DNA from 3 places in the Hoeflea phototrophica DFL-43 genome. Region 3 is predicted to be linked to each of the others. Evidence: predicted binding sites of a transcription regulator. Region 3 holds the regulator's gene; each other region holds the start of a gene.
What was found. The regulator PhoB, encoded in region 3, activates phosphate uptake and scavenging genes when phosphate is short. The targets are predictions, from matches to a motif close to TGTCATNNANCTGTCAT.

Region 1: the regulator PhoB is predicted to act here: its motif matches at 2,858-2,874, upstream of HPDFL43_RS11955 (glycerophosphodiester phosphodiesterase family protein).
Region 2: the regulator PhoB is predicted to act here: its motif matches at 2,741-2,757, upstream of HPDFL43_RS14610 (PhoX family protein).

The regions. Positions count from the first base shown of each region.
Region 1 covers NZ_CM002917.1:2,508,291-2,513,557, reverse strand. Annotated here, with positions in the region: gene msrB (peptide-methionine (R)-S-oxide reductase MsrB) at 1-429, shown strand, start outside; gene msrA (peptide-methionine (S)-S-oxide reductase MsrA) at 430-936, shown strand; gene HPDFL43_RS11965 (protein adenylyltransferase SelO) at 1,042-2,520, shown strand; gene HPDFL43_RS11960 (alkylphosphonate utilization protein) at 2,533-2,751, opposite strand; gene HPDFL43_RS11955 (glycerophosphodiester phosphodiesterase family protein) at 2,921-4,141, shown strand; gene HPDFL43_RS11950 (DUF6481 family protein) at 4,349-4,726, shown strand; one part of gene HPDFL43_RS11945 (IS3 family transposase) at 4,863-5,267, opposite strand, start outside.
Region 2 covers NZ_CM002917.1:3,083,067-3,088,333, forward strand. Annotated here, with positions in the region: gene nadA (quinolinate synthase NadA) at 1-871, opposite strand, end outside; gene HPDFL43_RS14605 (MFS transporter) at 1,272-2,507, shown strand; gene HPDFL43_RS14610 (PhoX family protein) at 2,812-4,803, shown strand; gene HPDFL43_RS14615 (PaaI family thioesterase) at 4,891-5,267, opposite strand, start outside.
Region 3 covers NZ_CM002917.1:579,399-584,665, forward strand. Annotated here, with positions in the region: gene pstB (phosphate ABC transporter ATP-binding protein PstB) at 1-792, shown strand, start outside; gene phoU (phosphate signaling complex protein PhoU) at 851-1,573, shown strand; gene phoB (phosphate regulon transcriptional regulator PhoB) at 1,601-2,284, shown strand; gene HPDFL43_RS02765 (GcrA family cell cycle regulator) at 2,365-2,889, opposite strand; gene HPDFL43_RS02770 (aspartate aminotransferase family protein) at 3,379-4,566, shown strand; gene argF (ornithine carbamoyltransferase) at 4,581-5,267, shown strand, end outside.

The DNA.
Region 1 (5,267 bases), 1.9 Mb from region 3:
ACCGACGACGCCATTGCCAAACTGACCCCCGAACAGTTCCGCGTGACCCAGCAGAACGGCACGGAGCGCCCCTTTACCGGGGAGTACAACGACAACAAGGCGGTGGGGATCTATGTCGACATCGTTTCGGGCGAGCCGTTGTTTGCCTCGTCTGACAAATTCGACAGCGGTTGCGGCTGGCCGAGCTTCACCAAGCCGATCGAGCCGGCGAATGTCGCCGAGTTGCGCGACAGCAGTCACGGCATGATCCGCACCGAAGTGCGCTCAAAGCATGGTGACAGCCATCTGGGCCACGTGTTTCCCGACGGTCCGCAGGATCGCGGCGGGCTTCGATACTGCATCAATTCGGCCTCGCTGCGCTTCATTGCGAAGGCGGACATGGTGGCCGAGGGCTATGGCGACTACATTAATCAGGTGGAGGATATCTGAATGAGCGAACGTGCTGTACTGGCCGGTGGCTGCTTCTGGGGCATGCAGGATCTGATCCGCAAGATGCCCGGTGTCATCAAGACCCGTGTGGGCTATACTGGTGGGGATGTGAAGAACGCCACCTATCGCAATCATGGCACCCATGCTGAAGGCATCGAGATCAACTATGATCCGAACCGGATCAGCTACCGGGAGCTGCTGGAGTTTTTCTTCCAGATCCATGACCCGACCACGCCCAACCGGCAGGGCAATGACCGCGGCATGTCCTACCGTTCGGCGATCTACTATGCGGACGACCGGCAGAGGGCGATTGCGGTCGACACCATTGCCGATGTCAACGCCTCCGGTCTGTGGCCAGGCAAGGTCGTGACCGAGGTTGAGCCCGTCGGTGATTTCTGGGAGGCCGAACCGGAGCATCAGGACTATCTCGAGCGCATTCCGCACGGCTACACCTGCCATTTCGTGCGGCCGGACTGGGTGCTGCCGAAGCGGGATGCGGCCGAATAGACTGCTGGAAATACACCCATGATCGGGACTAGGGTGACCGGCGAAAGCCGGTCGCTCGCATTTTCAAAGCCGGCTTGAGCCGGGTTGATGCCGGGAAACAGCGACATGGGATCTCAGATGTTCAATTTCGACAACAGCTATGCGCGGGAGCTCGAGGGGTTTTACGTGCCCTGGAAGGGTGCGGAGGTTCCGGCTCCGAAGATGGTAAGGTTCAACGGGGCTCTTGCTAAGGAGCTGCAGCTGGATCCGGCGGCGCTCGACAGCGATGAAGGCGCTGCGATCTTTGCCGGACATACTGCGCCCGAGGGCGCGTCACCGCTGGCGATGGCCTATGCGGGGCATCAGTTCGGCGGGTTTTCGGCGCAGCTTGGCGATGGGCGCGCTCTGCTTCTCGGCGAGGTGATCGACGCTGGCGGCGTGCGCCGGGACATCCATCTCAAGGGGTCCGGACGGACGCCGTTCTCGCGCGGTGGCGACGGCAAGGCGGTGATCGGTCCGGTGCTGCGCGAATACATCATCGGCGAAGCCATGCATGCGCTTGGCGTGCCGACCACGCGAGCACTGGCAGCGGTGACAACCGGCGAAGACATCATGCGCCAGAACGGGCTTGAGCCGGGCGCGGTTCTGGCGCGGGTGGCATCGAGCCATCTGCGCGTGGGGACATTCCAATTCTTTGCCGCGCGTGGCGAGACCGAAAAGCTCAGGCAATTGGCCGACTACGCCATTGACCGGCACTATCCGGAGCTTGCCGGGCAGCCGGGGCGCTATCTCGGGCTTCTAGCGGCCGTGCGTGACCGGCAGGCGGCGCTGATTGCGCAATGGATGCTCTTCGGTTTCGTGCACGGGGTGATGAACACCGACAATATGACGATTTCCGGCGAGACCATCGATTATGGCCCGTGCGCCTTCATTGACGGATATGATCCGGCAACGGTGTTCAGCTCGATCGACCACACCGGTCGCTATGCCTATGGCAATCAGCCGCAGATCGCACAGTGGAACCTGGCGCGGCTGGCCGAAACCCTGCTTGATCTGATCAATCCCGATGACAGCGAGGATGCGGTGGCCAAGGCGGGCGAGGTGATCAACGGCTTTCCCGCAGCCTATCAGCGTGCGTGGCTCACAGGCATGCGCACAAAGCTCGGCATGGTCCGCGAAGAGGCAGAGGACCTGGAGCTTGCCACCGGGCTGCTTTCGGTGCTTGAGACCCAGAACGCCGATTTCACCCGCGTCTTCCGCAGTCTTTCAAAAACTGTGGCAGGTGACGCATCTGCAAGCCGTGCGCTGTTTGCCAATCCCGCCGGGTTCGATGTCTGGCTGCCGCTCTGGCAGTCACGGCTTGAGCGTGAGGATGCGCCCGCTGAGACCAGAATTGCCGCCATGAACAAAGCCAACCCGGTCTATATCCCGCGCAATCACATGGTCGAGGCGGCTCTGGAATCCGCCACCAGGGGTGATCTGGCGCCGTTCGAGCGGTTGGTTGATGTGCTGGCGGATCCCTTCACCGAGAGGCCGGGACTCGAGGTCTTTGCACTCGGCGCGCCTTCCGATTTGGGAGCCTACACCACCTATTGCGGCACCTGATTCGGTGTGCACTCAGGCCTTTTTCAGAAACTCGGTTCTGAGCACCAGTCCCTTGATCTTCTCGACCCGGCATTCGACCGCGTCGGGATTGCCAGTCAGGCGGATGCCCTTGACCAGCGTGCCCCGCTTGATGGTGGACGAGGTGCCCTTGACCTTGAGATCCTTGATCACGGTGACATTGTCGCCGTCGGCCAATGCGGTTCCGTTGCTGTCTCGCGTTTCGTCGCTCATATCGCTCACTTACTGGGTTGATGTGCGGGTGGTGTAGCGCTGGTGTATGCTTGGGGAAAGCGGTTCTTGCCCGCGTGTGTGCCTTTCCTGGGGCCAAGCCATCGCCTGACACATGACTGTAATGCTGATCGCCTAGCAGTTTCGCCTTGATCCATTGGAGGTATCCGTCATGTCAAACCCCGCCCGTCTTGCCCTTGCCGCGCTGTTGTGCGCCGTGCCGTTTGCCGGCGCTGCCTTAGCTTCCGATGTTCAGGTCGGGCCGCGCCCCGGATTTCTGGTGGGCAAGATGGCCGATCGCGCGCTCAAGGACAAGCTGATGGCCTGCATGGGCGAACCTGTTGACAAGACGCTGTTTTCCATCGGCCACCGCGGGGCGCCGCTGCAGTTTGCCGAGCATACCAAGGAATCCTATGAGGCGGCGGCGGCGATGGGGGCAGGGATCATCGAGTGCGATGTGACCTTCACCAGGGACAAGGAGCTGGTCTGCCGCCATGCGCAGAACGATCTGCACACCACCACCAACATTCTGGCCACGGATCTGGCGGGCAATTGCACCAAGGGCTTCACTCCCGCAACCGCTGACGGCAAGGCATCGGCGGAGTGCCGCACCTCCGACATCACGCTCGACGAGTTCCTGACGCTAAACGGCAAGATGGATGCCGCCAATTCCGCGGCGCAGACGGTGGATGAGTATATGGACGGGACCGCCAAATGGCGCACCGATCTCTATGCCGCTGCCGGGGGCACGGTGATGACCCACAAGCAGTCGATCGCGCTGATCGCCTCGCTTGGGGCCAAGTTCACGCCCGAGCTCAAATCGCCATCGGTGGAGATGCCGTTTGACGGCTTCACCCAGGCCGATTACGCGCAGAAGATGATCGACGAGTACAAGGAGGCTGGCATTCCGGCCTCCGATGTCTGGCCGCAATCCTTCAATCTCGAGGATGTTCTCTACTGGATCGAAAACGAGCCGGAATTCGGAGCCCAGGCGGTCTATCTCGATGGCCGCTACAGCGACAACGGGTTTGATCCGCTCAAGCCCGAGACCCTGAAACCGTCGATGCAGGAACTTGCGGACAAGGGCGTTCGCTACATCGCGCCGCCGATCTGGGTGCTGCTCACGGTGGAGAACGGCAAGATCGTGCCGTCTGCCTACGCTCTCGAAGCGCGCAAGGCCGGTCTCAACATCATTTCCTGGTCGTTTGAACGCTCCGGCCCGCTCAACAGCGGCGGCGGCTGGTACTACCAGTCGGTGAGCGACGTGATTTCAAGCGACGGCCAGATGTACGAGGTTCTCGATGTGCTGGCGCAGGATGTGGGCATTGCCGGCATGTTCTCCGACTGGCCTGCAACCGTGAGCTATTATGCAAGCTGCATGGGCCTCAAATAGCATCGGGGCAGCTTGCGGCGGTTTCCCGTCTTTTGCGCCGGCAGCCACGATGCCGCAGGCCTGAGTGTGGCCTGCGGCGAAATGTTTGGTCTCAAAACGGCCCTTAGGGTTGCGCAATGGCTCCCGGGGCGTCACACAGCAGGGTGATCGCCGCAATTGGCGGCCTGCCGGGTTCCCGGCATTGATCCCTACCCAGGAAAATCAGGTTTGAAAAAGCAAGTACGCACCACCTTCACCGACCGCCGTCAGGATGCCATGGAGGCCAAACAGCGGCTTCTGGACAAAATGAAGGCCGCGCCGAAGGCGGATGACCCGGAAATGATTGCCAAACGCGCCGAACGCGAGGCGATCGCCAAGGCGCGCGAAGAGCGCCGCGCCGAGCGTGAGCGGGTGAAGCTCGAAGAACAGGCTCTCAAGGCCGCCCAGGATGCCGCCGACGCCGAAGCGGCCTACGCCGCCGAACACGCCGAAGCCATCGCCCGCGAGGCCGATGAAGCCGCCCGCGCCGAACGCGCCGTCGCCGACATGGCCGCCATGAAGGAAAAGCGCGACAAGCGCTACGCGGCGCGCAAGGCGCGGCGCTAGTTTCTTGGCTTTCCGGTTTCCTCCTCTCCCCTTGTGGGAGAGGAGGCAATTTCAGCGTCTTAGCCGAAGGCTAAGTGCTAGAAATTGCAGGTGAGGGGGTAATCCCCCCGTTTTTAACGGGGCTCGGCGGTAGAATTCACGCGGCCATTTTGAGTTTCTGTGCGGGAGTTATGCCGCCGATGCCCATATTGGGCCGTTCGTTGTTATAGGTCCATAGCCATTGCGTGGCGAACTCCTGTGCCTCCTCGATGCTTTCGATGATGTATTGGTCGAGCCATTCATGCCGGACTGTGCGGTTGTAGCGCTCGACATAGGCATTTTGCTGCGGCTTGCCGGGCTGAATGTGGCTCAACGCGATGCCTTGTGTTTCGGCCCACTCCATCAGTTTACCACTGACATATTCGGGGCCGTTATCGACTCGTATCGACATCGGTTTGCCGCGCCATTCGATGATCTGGTTCAGACTGCGGATGACGCGCTCGGCGGGAAGCGAGAAATCCACTTCGATGCCGAGCCCTTCGCGGTTGAAGTCGTCAAGGAC
Region 2 (5,267 bases), 2.0 Mb from region 3:
TGACCAGCAGCACCCGCGGCGGACGGTTGTCCTTGACGTAGTTGATCATTCCGGCCGTCGAGCCGGAGTAATCGCACACGGCAATCACGTCCGGGTGGCATTCGGGATGGCCGATGATCTCGATGGTCGGATCGGCTTCCTTGTAGGCCAGCAGTTCTTCGGCCGTGAAGCGCTCGTGCACCTCGCAATGGCCCTTCCAGGTCAGGATCTTCTTCGAGGTCTGCTTGGCGACATTCATCGCCAGATACTCGTCGGGAATGCACAGCACCGTATCGGACTCGAAGCTTTCGCAAACAGCAACAGCGTTTGAAGAGGTGCAGCAGATGTCGGTTTCCGCCTTCACGTCAGCGGAGGTGTTGACGTAGGTCACCACCGGTACACCGGGATAGCGCTCCCTGAGCAGCCGCACATCGGCGCCGGTGATCGAATCCGACAGCGAGCACCCGGCTTTCGCATCCGGAATCAGCACGGTCTTGTCCATATTGAGAAGCTTCGAAGTCTCGGCCATGAAATGCACGCCGCACTGGATGATGATCTCGCCATCCACCAGCGTCGCCTCGCGCGCCAGCTGCAGCGAGTCTCCAACGATGTCGGCAACACAATGGAAGATTTCCGGGGTCTGGTAATTGTGCGCGAGGATCGCGGCCCCCCGCTCCTTCTTGATGCGGTTGATCGCGTGCACATAAGGCGCATAGACCGGCCATTCGATTTCCGGAATATGGTCGCGCACACGCTCATAAAGATGCGCCGTCTCGCGCGCCACCGCAGGCGTGTATTTGAGCTCCGGCCGCTCCAGGGTCCCAAACCTCTCCGCCGCACTCACCAGGCGCTTACCCGCCCTGCCACCGTTGGTCGTGTCCAAACGGGTCATTGCAAACCCTCCCGTCAAATCAATTATGCTCATTTTGAGCATAATTGCATCCAAAAGAAACCGGCAATGCCGGTGAACAATTTACATAAGGCGTCGAATGGCTGATTGCAAGCGAGCAGGCAGACCACCCGACGGGTTCGCGAACAACGCAGCCCTTGTCCTGGCGCGTGCCATTTGGCTGAGATGAAACCAAATGGCGCAGCACCAGTCCCTCTGTCAGAATCGAAGGAATTGTGGTCTTCATCCAGCGCTCGCGCAAGGGCAACACCAGCAAACATCACCAAACCGGCAAGCCTGCGCAAGGGCGACTGATCAATTCCATTGATCAAAAACTACAAATATATGCGCTTGTCCAATGCGTTGGATTGCGTAAAGTCGCGCTTCAGATCAGGAGCCTTCCATGTCCGTCAAAAGCACTGCCTCAGCCAGCCCGCCATTGCCGTGGCTGATCATCATTTCCGGCTGCCTGATCGCACTGCTGTCATTCGGGCCACGTTCGGCGATGGGTTTCTTCCAGTTGCCGATGCTCGCCGACACCGGATGGGACCGGACCACTTTCGGCCTCGCCATGGCGATCCAGAACCTGTTCTGGGGCATCGGACAGCCGATCTTCGGGGCAATCGCCGACAAATATGGCTCCTGGCGCGTGCTGGCCCTGTCAGCCCTGATCTATTCTGCGGGGCTGTTGATGATGGCAAATGCCGACAGCCCGGTGTGGCTGCATATCGGCGGCGGCGTGCTGGTGGGCCTGGGCATCGCCTCGGCCTCATTTGGTGTGATTCTTGCGGCTTTTGCCCGCAATGTGGCACCCGAGCAGCGCTCTCTTGCCTTTGGCTTCGGAACCGCCGCCGGCTCGGCAGGCATGTTCGTTTTCGCGCCCCTGAGCCAGGGACTGATCGATGCGCTCGGCTGGTCGGATGCGCTGGTCTGGCTCGGAATCATGATGCTGATCATCCCGGTCATTGCCATCCCGCTGCGCGGCAATTCATCGTCCGGAAGCCAGAAGCAGACCGACATAGAGCAGACCATCGGCGAAGCGCTGCGCGAAGCCTTCGGCCATCGCAGTTTCGTGCTGCTGGTGTCGGGGTTTTTTGTCTGCGGTTTTCAGGTTGCCTTCATCACCGCCCATTTCCCCGCCTATCTCGGAGACATCAACATACCAGCCACCTACGCGGTGCTGTCGATAGCACTGATCGGCTTCTTCAACATCATCGGCTCGCTCGCCTCCGGCGTGATCGGCCAACGCCATTCAAAACCTGTTTTCCTGTCGCTGATTTACATCGGCCGCTCGATCGCGGTCACCGCCTTCCTGCTGCTGCCGCAGACACCGACCTCGGTGGTTGTCTTCGCCATCGTCATGGGATTGCTATGGCTCTCCACCGTCCCGCCCACCAACGCGTTGGTGGCGATCATGTTCGGCACCCGCCATCTGGGAATGCTTGGAGGCGTGGTGTTCTTCTCCCATCAGGTCGGCTCCTTCCTGGGGGTCTGGCTCGGCGGCTATCTCTATGACATTTTCGGCTCTTATGACCCGGTCTGGTGGTTGGGCGTGGCGCTCGGGCTGTTTGCAGCCGTGGTGCATTGGCCGATCCGGGAACAGGCAGTCGACCGATCCGCACTGGCGCCAGCTGAATAAGCTCTTCCAATCAACGCCTTGCGGTCCAAGTGACCGCAGCTCCCGCCCGGCTTATTGCTGAAACGCTCACGGACCGGATCGACATGATCCGCGGCCTAATGGATTGCGTTGTTTGTTTTTCTGACAGGAACGAGATCCTGGTCAGACTGGTAAAGGATAGGCTGCGTTGTCGCGCAAGACCTCCAGCAGGCGGACTTGATGCACACAAACAATGCGCGCTGCGACACGTAATTTGTCATACGCCTGTTACTGAAATTGGTACATTTGCTGCCATCGGGGTCATGTCAAAACGATGGAGATAGCCATGAACGAGATGTTCAAGCCAGAAGACGAGATGATCAACCTTACCGAGATCCGCGAAGCCGAAGAAGATGTCGGTCGCAACACCTCGGACAATCCAACCATGGGCGATGTCATCAATCGCCGCTTTTCACGCCGCGGCTTCCTTGGCGGATCGCTGGCCGTCACCGCCATTGCCACCACCGTCAGCCCATTGGCGCTGATGATCGCTGATGAGGCCCGTGCCGAAGGCGTGAGCGCATTCTCCTTCACCGAAGTCGAGGCCGGGGTCGACGAAACCCATCATGTTGCCGAAGGCTACGACGCCGATGTGCTGCTGCGCTGGGGAGACAAGGTTTTCGCCGACTCGCCCGAGTTCGATCCGATGAACCAGACCGCTGAGAGCCAGTCCAAGCAGTTTGGCTACAACAACGATTATGTCGGCTTCATCCCGCTCGATGGTGCTGACGACCATGGCCTGCTGGTGGTCAACCACGAATACACCAATGCCGAACTGATGTTCCCCAACTGGGCTTCGATCGGCAAGGATGGTGAAGGCAAGGACAAGGTGATGATGGGCGAGTTCACCAAGGACATCGTCGACATCGAAATGGCGGCCCATGGCGGCACCGTGATCGAAATCCGCAAGGAGAATGGCAAGTGGGTACCGGTTCTTGACGGCACCATGAACCGCCGCCTTCATGTGGGAACCGAAATGGCGCTCTCCGGTCCGGCCGCCGGTCACGACCGTGTCAAAACAAATGCAGATCCTTCAGGCACCAAGGTCCTCGGCACGCTCAACAACTGCGCCGGTGGCGTCACCCCCTGGGGCACATGGCTGATGGCTGAGGAAAACTTCCACGGCTACTTCGTCGGAGAACTGCCCGAAGGCCATCCCGAGACCGTGAACTACGAGCGTTATGGCGCCCCAAGGGGATGGTACAATTGGGGCACTCATCATGACCGCTTCGACGTTTCCAAGGAGCCCAACGAGCCCAACCGCTTCGGCTGGGTGGTCGAAGTCGACCCGACGGATCCCAATTCTGTGCCGAAGAAGCGGACTGCACTGGGCCGCATGAAGCACGAAGGCGCTGAAAGCGTGCTCAACAAGGATGGCCGCGTGGTGTTCTATTGCGGCGACGACGAGCGTTTCGACTATGTCTATAAGTTCGTCACCGCAGGAACCTACAATCCGGACGACCGTGCAGCCAATATGGACCTGCTCGACGATGGCACGCTCTATGTGGCGCGCTTCAATGCGGACGGTACGCTCGACTGGATGCCACTGGTTCATGGAGAAGGCCCGCTCAACGCCGACAACGGCTTCACGAGCCAGGCCGATGTGGTGATTGAAGCCCGTCGCGCAGGCGATCTTCTGGGCGCCACCAAGATGGACCGCCCCGAAGACGTTCAGCCCAACGCAATGACCGGAAAGGTCTATTGCATGCTGACCAACAACACCCGCCGCAAGGCTGGCGACGAGAACGCCGCCAACCCGCGCGCCGACAATGCCTTCGGTCACATCATCGAAATCAGCGAAACCGATGGCGATTTCGCCGCCACCAAGTCGACCTGGGAAATCCTGATCAAATGCGGTGATCCGTCTGTTGCCGAAGTCGGCGCCAGCTTCTCCTCCGCCACCACCAAGGATGGCTGGTTCGGCATGCCCGACAACTGCGCCATCGACGCCGATGGCCGCCTCTGGGTATCCACCGACGGCAACTCGGCCAAAAAGACCGGCCGCACCGATGGCCTTTGGGCCGTTGACACGGAGGGTGATGCTCGCGCCACCTCCAAACTGTTCTTCCGGGTTCCGGTCGGCGCCGAGATGTGCGGTCCGCTGTTCGATCCCACCGGTGAAACAGTCTTCCTCGCTGTTCAGCATCCGGGCGATGAAGGCCTCGCCACTTATGAGCAGCCCGCCACCCGCTGGCCTGATTTCCGCGATGACATGCCGGTGCGCCCGGCTGTTGTGGCGGTCACCAAACAGGGCGGCGGCAAGATCGGCATGGCCTGATCATCAACGCAGTCAGGAAATCGAAAAGGGCGCTCCCGGGCGCCCTTTTTGCATGCTGCGATCATTTTTCCTGCCGCGGATTGCGCCTCAGCGCATCAGCTTGGCGATCGGAAAAATCGCGCAGGTCTCGGTCCCATGGGCCAGAAGCTTGCCGGCTCCATCGCGCAGATAGGCCTCCGAGGTGGCGGTTGTCCTGCCACGATGCACCACCCTGCCCTCACAGACGAACTCTCCCGTATCGGGCAGGATCGGCCGCGTGAGATTGACCTTGAATTCCACGGTCGTGTAGCCCTCACCCGGCACCAATGTGGTCATCACCGCGCAGGCAAGTGCTGAATCCATGATCGTCGCTGCCCATCCACCATGCACGGTGCCGAGCGGATTGAGATGCTCGCCATTGGGCGCGCCGGTAAAGGCAACGGTGCCCTCCTCCACCTTGCTGAGCCAGAAATTCAGCGTCCGGG
Region 3 (5,267 bases):
ACGGAAGACGCGGTCAACGCATCGGTTGACAATCCTGTCATCAAGATGCGTGGAAATGACGTTAGCGTTTTCTATGGCGAGAAGCAGGCTCTTTTCGATGTCAATCTCGACATCCGGCAGAACAGCGTGACCGCCTTGATCGGTCCGTCCGGCTGCGGCAAGTCCACTTTCCTGCGTTGTCTCAACCGCATGAACGACACCATTGATATTTGCCGGGTCACTGGCGACATCACACTCGACAGTGAAAACATCTATGCCCCGATGATTGACGTGGTCGAACTGCGGGCGCGCGTCGGTATGGTGTTTCAGAAACCCAATCCGTTTCCCAAGTCGATTTATGAGAACATCGTCTACGGACCACGCATCCATGGCCAGGTTTCGACCCGCGCAGAGATGGACGAGATTGTCGAGCGCAGCCTGATCAAGGCTGGGCTGTTCGAAGAGGTCAAGGACCGCCTTCACGAAGCAGGGACCGGTCTTTCAGGTGGTCAGCAACAGCGGCTTTGTATCGCGCGCGCCATTGCGGTCAGCCCGGAAGTGATCCTGATGGACGAGCCTTGTTCAGCGCTTGATCCGATTGCCACGGCAAAGGTCGAGGAACTGATCGACGAGCTTCGTGTCAACTACACCATTGTCATCGTCACCCACTCGATGCAGCAGGCCGCACGTGTGTCACAGCGCACGGCCATGTTCCACCTTGGCAAGCTGATCGAAGAAGGTCCGACCGACAAGATGTTCACCAAGCCCGATGAAAAGCTGACCCAGGACTACATCACTGGGCGGTTTGGCTAAATCACGGCTTCTTGCGACTGCCGGTCACGTCGCAACATTTGGATTGAAGGATCAAGCAATGCCCGATGCACATACCGTCTCGGCCTATGATGATGACCTGCGCTTTCTCAACCGCCGCCTTTCCGAGATGGGCGGCATCGCCGAGCGCATGGTCGCCGATGCTGTTGCCGCCTTGGTCAACGCGGATTCGGCCACCGCACAGCGGGTGATCTCCGAGGACCTGCTGCTCGACAATGGCGAACGCGAAATCTACGACAAGGCAGTTCTGGTGATTGCAAAGCGCCAGCCAATGGCGTCCGACCTGCGTGAAATCATTGGTTCCATCCGGATCGCCTCGGATCTCGAACGGGTCGGTGATCTGGGAAAGAACATCGCCAAGCGGGTGATCGCGGTGCACACCATGGCGCAGCCGCGCAAGCTGGTGCGCGGACTGGAGCACCTGGCCGAACTGGCGCTGACGCAGCTCAAGGAAGTGCTTGATGCCTTCTCGACGCGCTCGCCGGATCTGGCCAATTCGATCCGTGAACGCGACGAGGAAATCGACGCGATCTACACCTCGCTTTTCCGGGAGCTTCTCACATACATGATGGAAGATCCGCGCAACATCACGGCCTGCACGCATCTGCTGTTTTGTGCCAAGAACATCGAGCGAATTGGCGATCACGCCACCAACATCGCTGAAACCGTGTATTACGTGGCCACTGGCGAACAGCTTGCTGGCGACCGGCCGAAAGACGACGACTCCGCCAGCGTGATTGCGCCCGAGCCGGGCGCGGCGTAGTTTCAGGGAGATCATCAAGCAATGGCGATGAGTCCCAGAATAACCGTGGTGGAAGACGAAGAGGCTCTCTCCGTCCTGCTGCAGTACAATCTGGAAGCTGAGGGCTACGAGGTCGATGCCGTCTTGCGCGGTGATGAAGCCGAGATCCACTTGCAGGAACGCGTGCCTGATCTTCTGATCCTTGACTGGATGCTACCTGGCATTTCCGGCATCGAGCTTTGCCGCCGCCTGCGCGCGCGGCCGGAGACGGAGCGTCTGCCGATCATCATGCTGACGGCGCGTGGCGAGGAAAGCGAGCGTGTCCGCGGTCTTGCCACCGGCGCTGATGACTATGTGGTGAAACCGTTCTCGACGCCGGAATTGCTGGCAAGGGTGCGCGCAATGTTGCGGCGCGCGAGCCCAGAGGTGATCTCCAGCCTGCTCAAGGTCGGTGATATCGAGCTTGATCGCGAGACCCACAGAGTCCGCCGCCGTGCCCGTGACATCAAGCTTGGACCCACCGAATTCAGGCTTCTGGAATTCCTGATGAGTTCGCCAGGCCGTGTTTATTCACGCGCGCAGCTGCTCGATGGTGTCTGGGGACATGATGTCTATGTCGATGAGCGCACGGTGGATGTGCATGTCGGCCGTCTGCGCAAGGCTGTCAATCTTTCCGGAATGCGCGACATCATCCGCACGGTCCGTGGCGCTGGCTACTCGATTGAAGCCTGATCAAGGCATGATCCAGTTTGCAAAATGAAAAAGCCCGGATCATTTGATCCGGGCTTTTGCTCGTTTTCAACCGATCTGGTTCAGCGGGCCCGCCTGCGCTCGCTTGATGGCTGGAACGCCAGTTTGGCGTGATAGCTGCAATAGGGCGAGGCATCGCCTGAGTCATTGCCGCAGAAGTGAAAGTCTTCGAGCAATGGATCGCCGATCGGCCATTTGCAGGTCCGCTCCGAAAGCTCCACCAGAGTGAGCCTGCGCGAAATCGGTACCACAACGTCTTCCATCGGCCTGGTGTCGAGGTCTTCCACAGCCACCGCTTCGACGTCCTGCTTGAGAGCCGCTCCGCCGCTGGAACGGCTGACTGTACGTGTTGTCTGCGCTGCGTTCCGGCCAGCATAAGCTGGCGCCCGCGGTGCTGCAGTGGTGCGTTTGGTGCGAACCGAAGACTGTCCACCGCTCTTGGCGCGGCCTGGAAGGTTGAGCCGGTGCACTTTGCCGATCACCGCATTGCGGCTTACGCCGCCGAGTTGCGCCGCAATCTGGCTTGCGCTGAGCCCGTCCGCCCAGAGTTTCGTGAGTTTTTCAACTCGTTCATCAGTCCAGTTCATGCCACTCTCTCCATTTACCCCGTGTCTTGGGATGGCAGAATCCCTCTTCGCTGCTCCGGATGGCCGGAGCTGTAGCACTCGGTTACATTGAGGAAATTAGTGTCCGCCGCGAACGTCTAATTCGTAGGCTCAACGTAGAGCTACGCAGACTCGGTTACAAGAGTCAGCGGATTCCAGGTGATTCGTTTTTTTGGTTTTCCCCAACTTACCGGCAGCGCAGCACCACAGTCGGGTTCGGATCTGCGGTGTGGTGACCGGTTCGAGTTTTGGCAGCCAGCGGAATGCTAAAACACCTGCCACACCGTCGTAACACTACGGGAAACCGCAGTCTCATTGACAGCACACAGTGAATTGTAAATAGTGCGCCTGCCGCCCCGGAAGGGCGGCGTTTTGGTTTTCCGGCAAGGTTTTTGACGGTCCTTCTGGCACACGCCATCATCAAGTTCCGGCATTCACAATTCCGGCCGGGTTCATATGGGAGACGGGCGCATGGCTGACGCCAAGCCGCTTTACGAAACATATAGCCGCTCACCCATCGTGTTTGAGCGCGGGCATGGCGTTTGGCTGGAGACACCGGCGGGCGAACGCTATCTCGATTTTGCCGGAGGCATAGCGGTCACCTCGCTTGGCCACACTCATCCGCATCTGGTCGAGGCGCTGAAATCCCAGGCCGACAAGCTTTGGCACCTTTCCAATCTGCAGGAAATTCCCGATCAGACCCGGCTCGCCGAGCGTTTGACCGAGGCGACCTTTGCCGACAAGGTGTTCTTCACCAATTCGGGTGCGGAAGCACTGGAATGCGCGATCAAGACAGCGCGGCGGCATTTCTATGTAAATGGCCAGCCGCAGCGTTATCGCATCATCACCATTGAAGGCGCCTTTCATGGCCGCACGCTGGCCACCATCGCCGCCGGCGGCCAGGCAAAATACCTCGAGGGCTTCGGCCCCAAGGTTGAAGGCTTCGATCAGGTTCCGTTCGGCGATCACGAGGCAATCAAGGCCGCGATCAATGACGAAACCGCTGCCATTCTGGTTGAGCCCGTGCAGGGAGAGGGCGGCATTCGCCCGCTGCCAAAGGAATGCCTGCGCGGTCTGCGGGACCTGTGCGACGAGCACGGTATTCTGCTGATCCTGGATGAGGTTCAATCCGGCGTTGGCCGCACAGGAATGCTGTTTGCCCATGAATGGGCAGGCATCACACCAGACATCATGGCCGTGGCCAAGGGCATTGGCGGCGGCTTCCCCTTCGGTGCTTGCCTGGCAACGGCCGAGGCGGCGGACGGCATGACGCTGGGCACCCATGGCACCACCTATGGCGGAAATCCGCTGGCCATGGCTGTTGGCAACGCCGTGCTCGATGTGGTGCTTGAGGACAGTTTCCTTACCCATGTCAACGATGTCACGCTGGTGTTGCGCCAGGGCCTCGCCTCTCTCAAGGACCGCTATCCGGACCTGATTGAAGACATCCGCGGCATCGGGCTTCTGACCGGCATCAAATGCGCCAAGTCCAATGCGGATCTGGTCACGGCGATGCGCAACGAGCATTTGCTAGCGGTGCCGGCGGGTGACAATGTCGTGCGGCTCTTGCCACCGTTGATCGTGTCTGTCGAGGAAGTCCGCGAAGCGCTCCACAGGATCGAGGCGGCGCTCGAAATGCTATCTCCCAAATCCAGCTGACTGGACCCTTTATCATGACTGAGACCACAGCCGCCGCGCCCCGGCATTTCCTTGATCTTTCTGCTGTCAGCGCCGCAGAACTGCGCGCCATGATTGATGCAGCACGTGCCGCCAAATCCTCCTCGGGCGGTGATCGTCCGCTTGCAGGCAAGATGCTGGCGATGATCTTCGAAAAACCGTCCACCCGTACCCGCGTGTCGTTTGATGTCGGCATGCGTCAATTGGGCGGCGAGACCCTGTTCCTGTCCGGCACCGAGATGCAGCTTGGCCGTGCAGAAACCATTGCCGATACCGCCAAGGTGCTCTCGCGCTATGTCGACATCATCATGATCCGCACCATGGATCACGAGCGCATGCTGGAACTGGCCGAACATGCCACCGTGCCGGTGATCAACGCGCTGACCGATGACACACATCCCTGCCAGATCATGGCCGATATCCTGACCTTTGAGGAACATCGTGGCCCGATCAAGGGCAAGACCCTGGCATGGACAGGCGATGGCAACAATGTGCTGCACTCGCTGGTCGAAGGCGCGGGACGTTTCGGCTATCGCATGCAGATCGCCACACCGGAGGGGTCCGAGCCTGACATGAGATTTGTCGATTGGGCACGGGCTCAGGGTGCCGAGATTGATCTCAGCGCCGATCCGGAGCGTGCCGCCAGCGGTGCGGATTGCATCATTACCGACACCTGGGTGTCG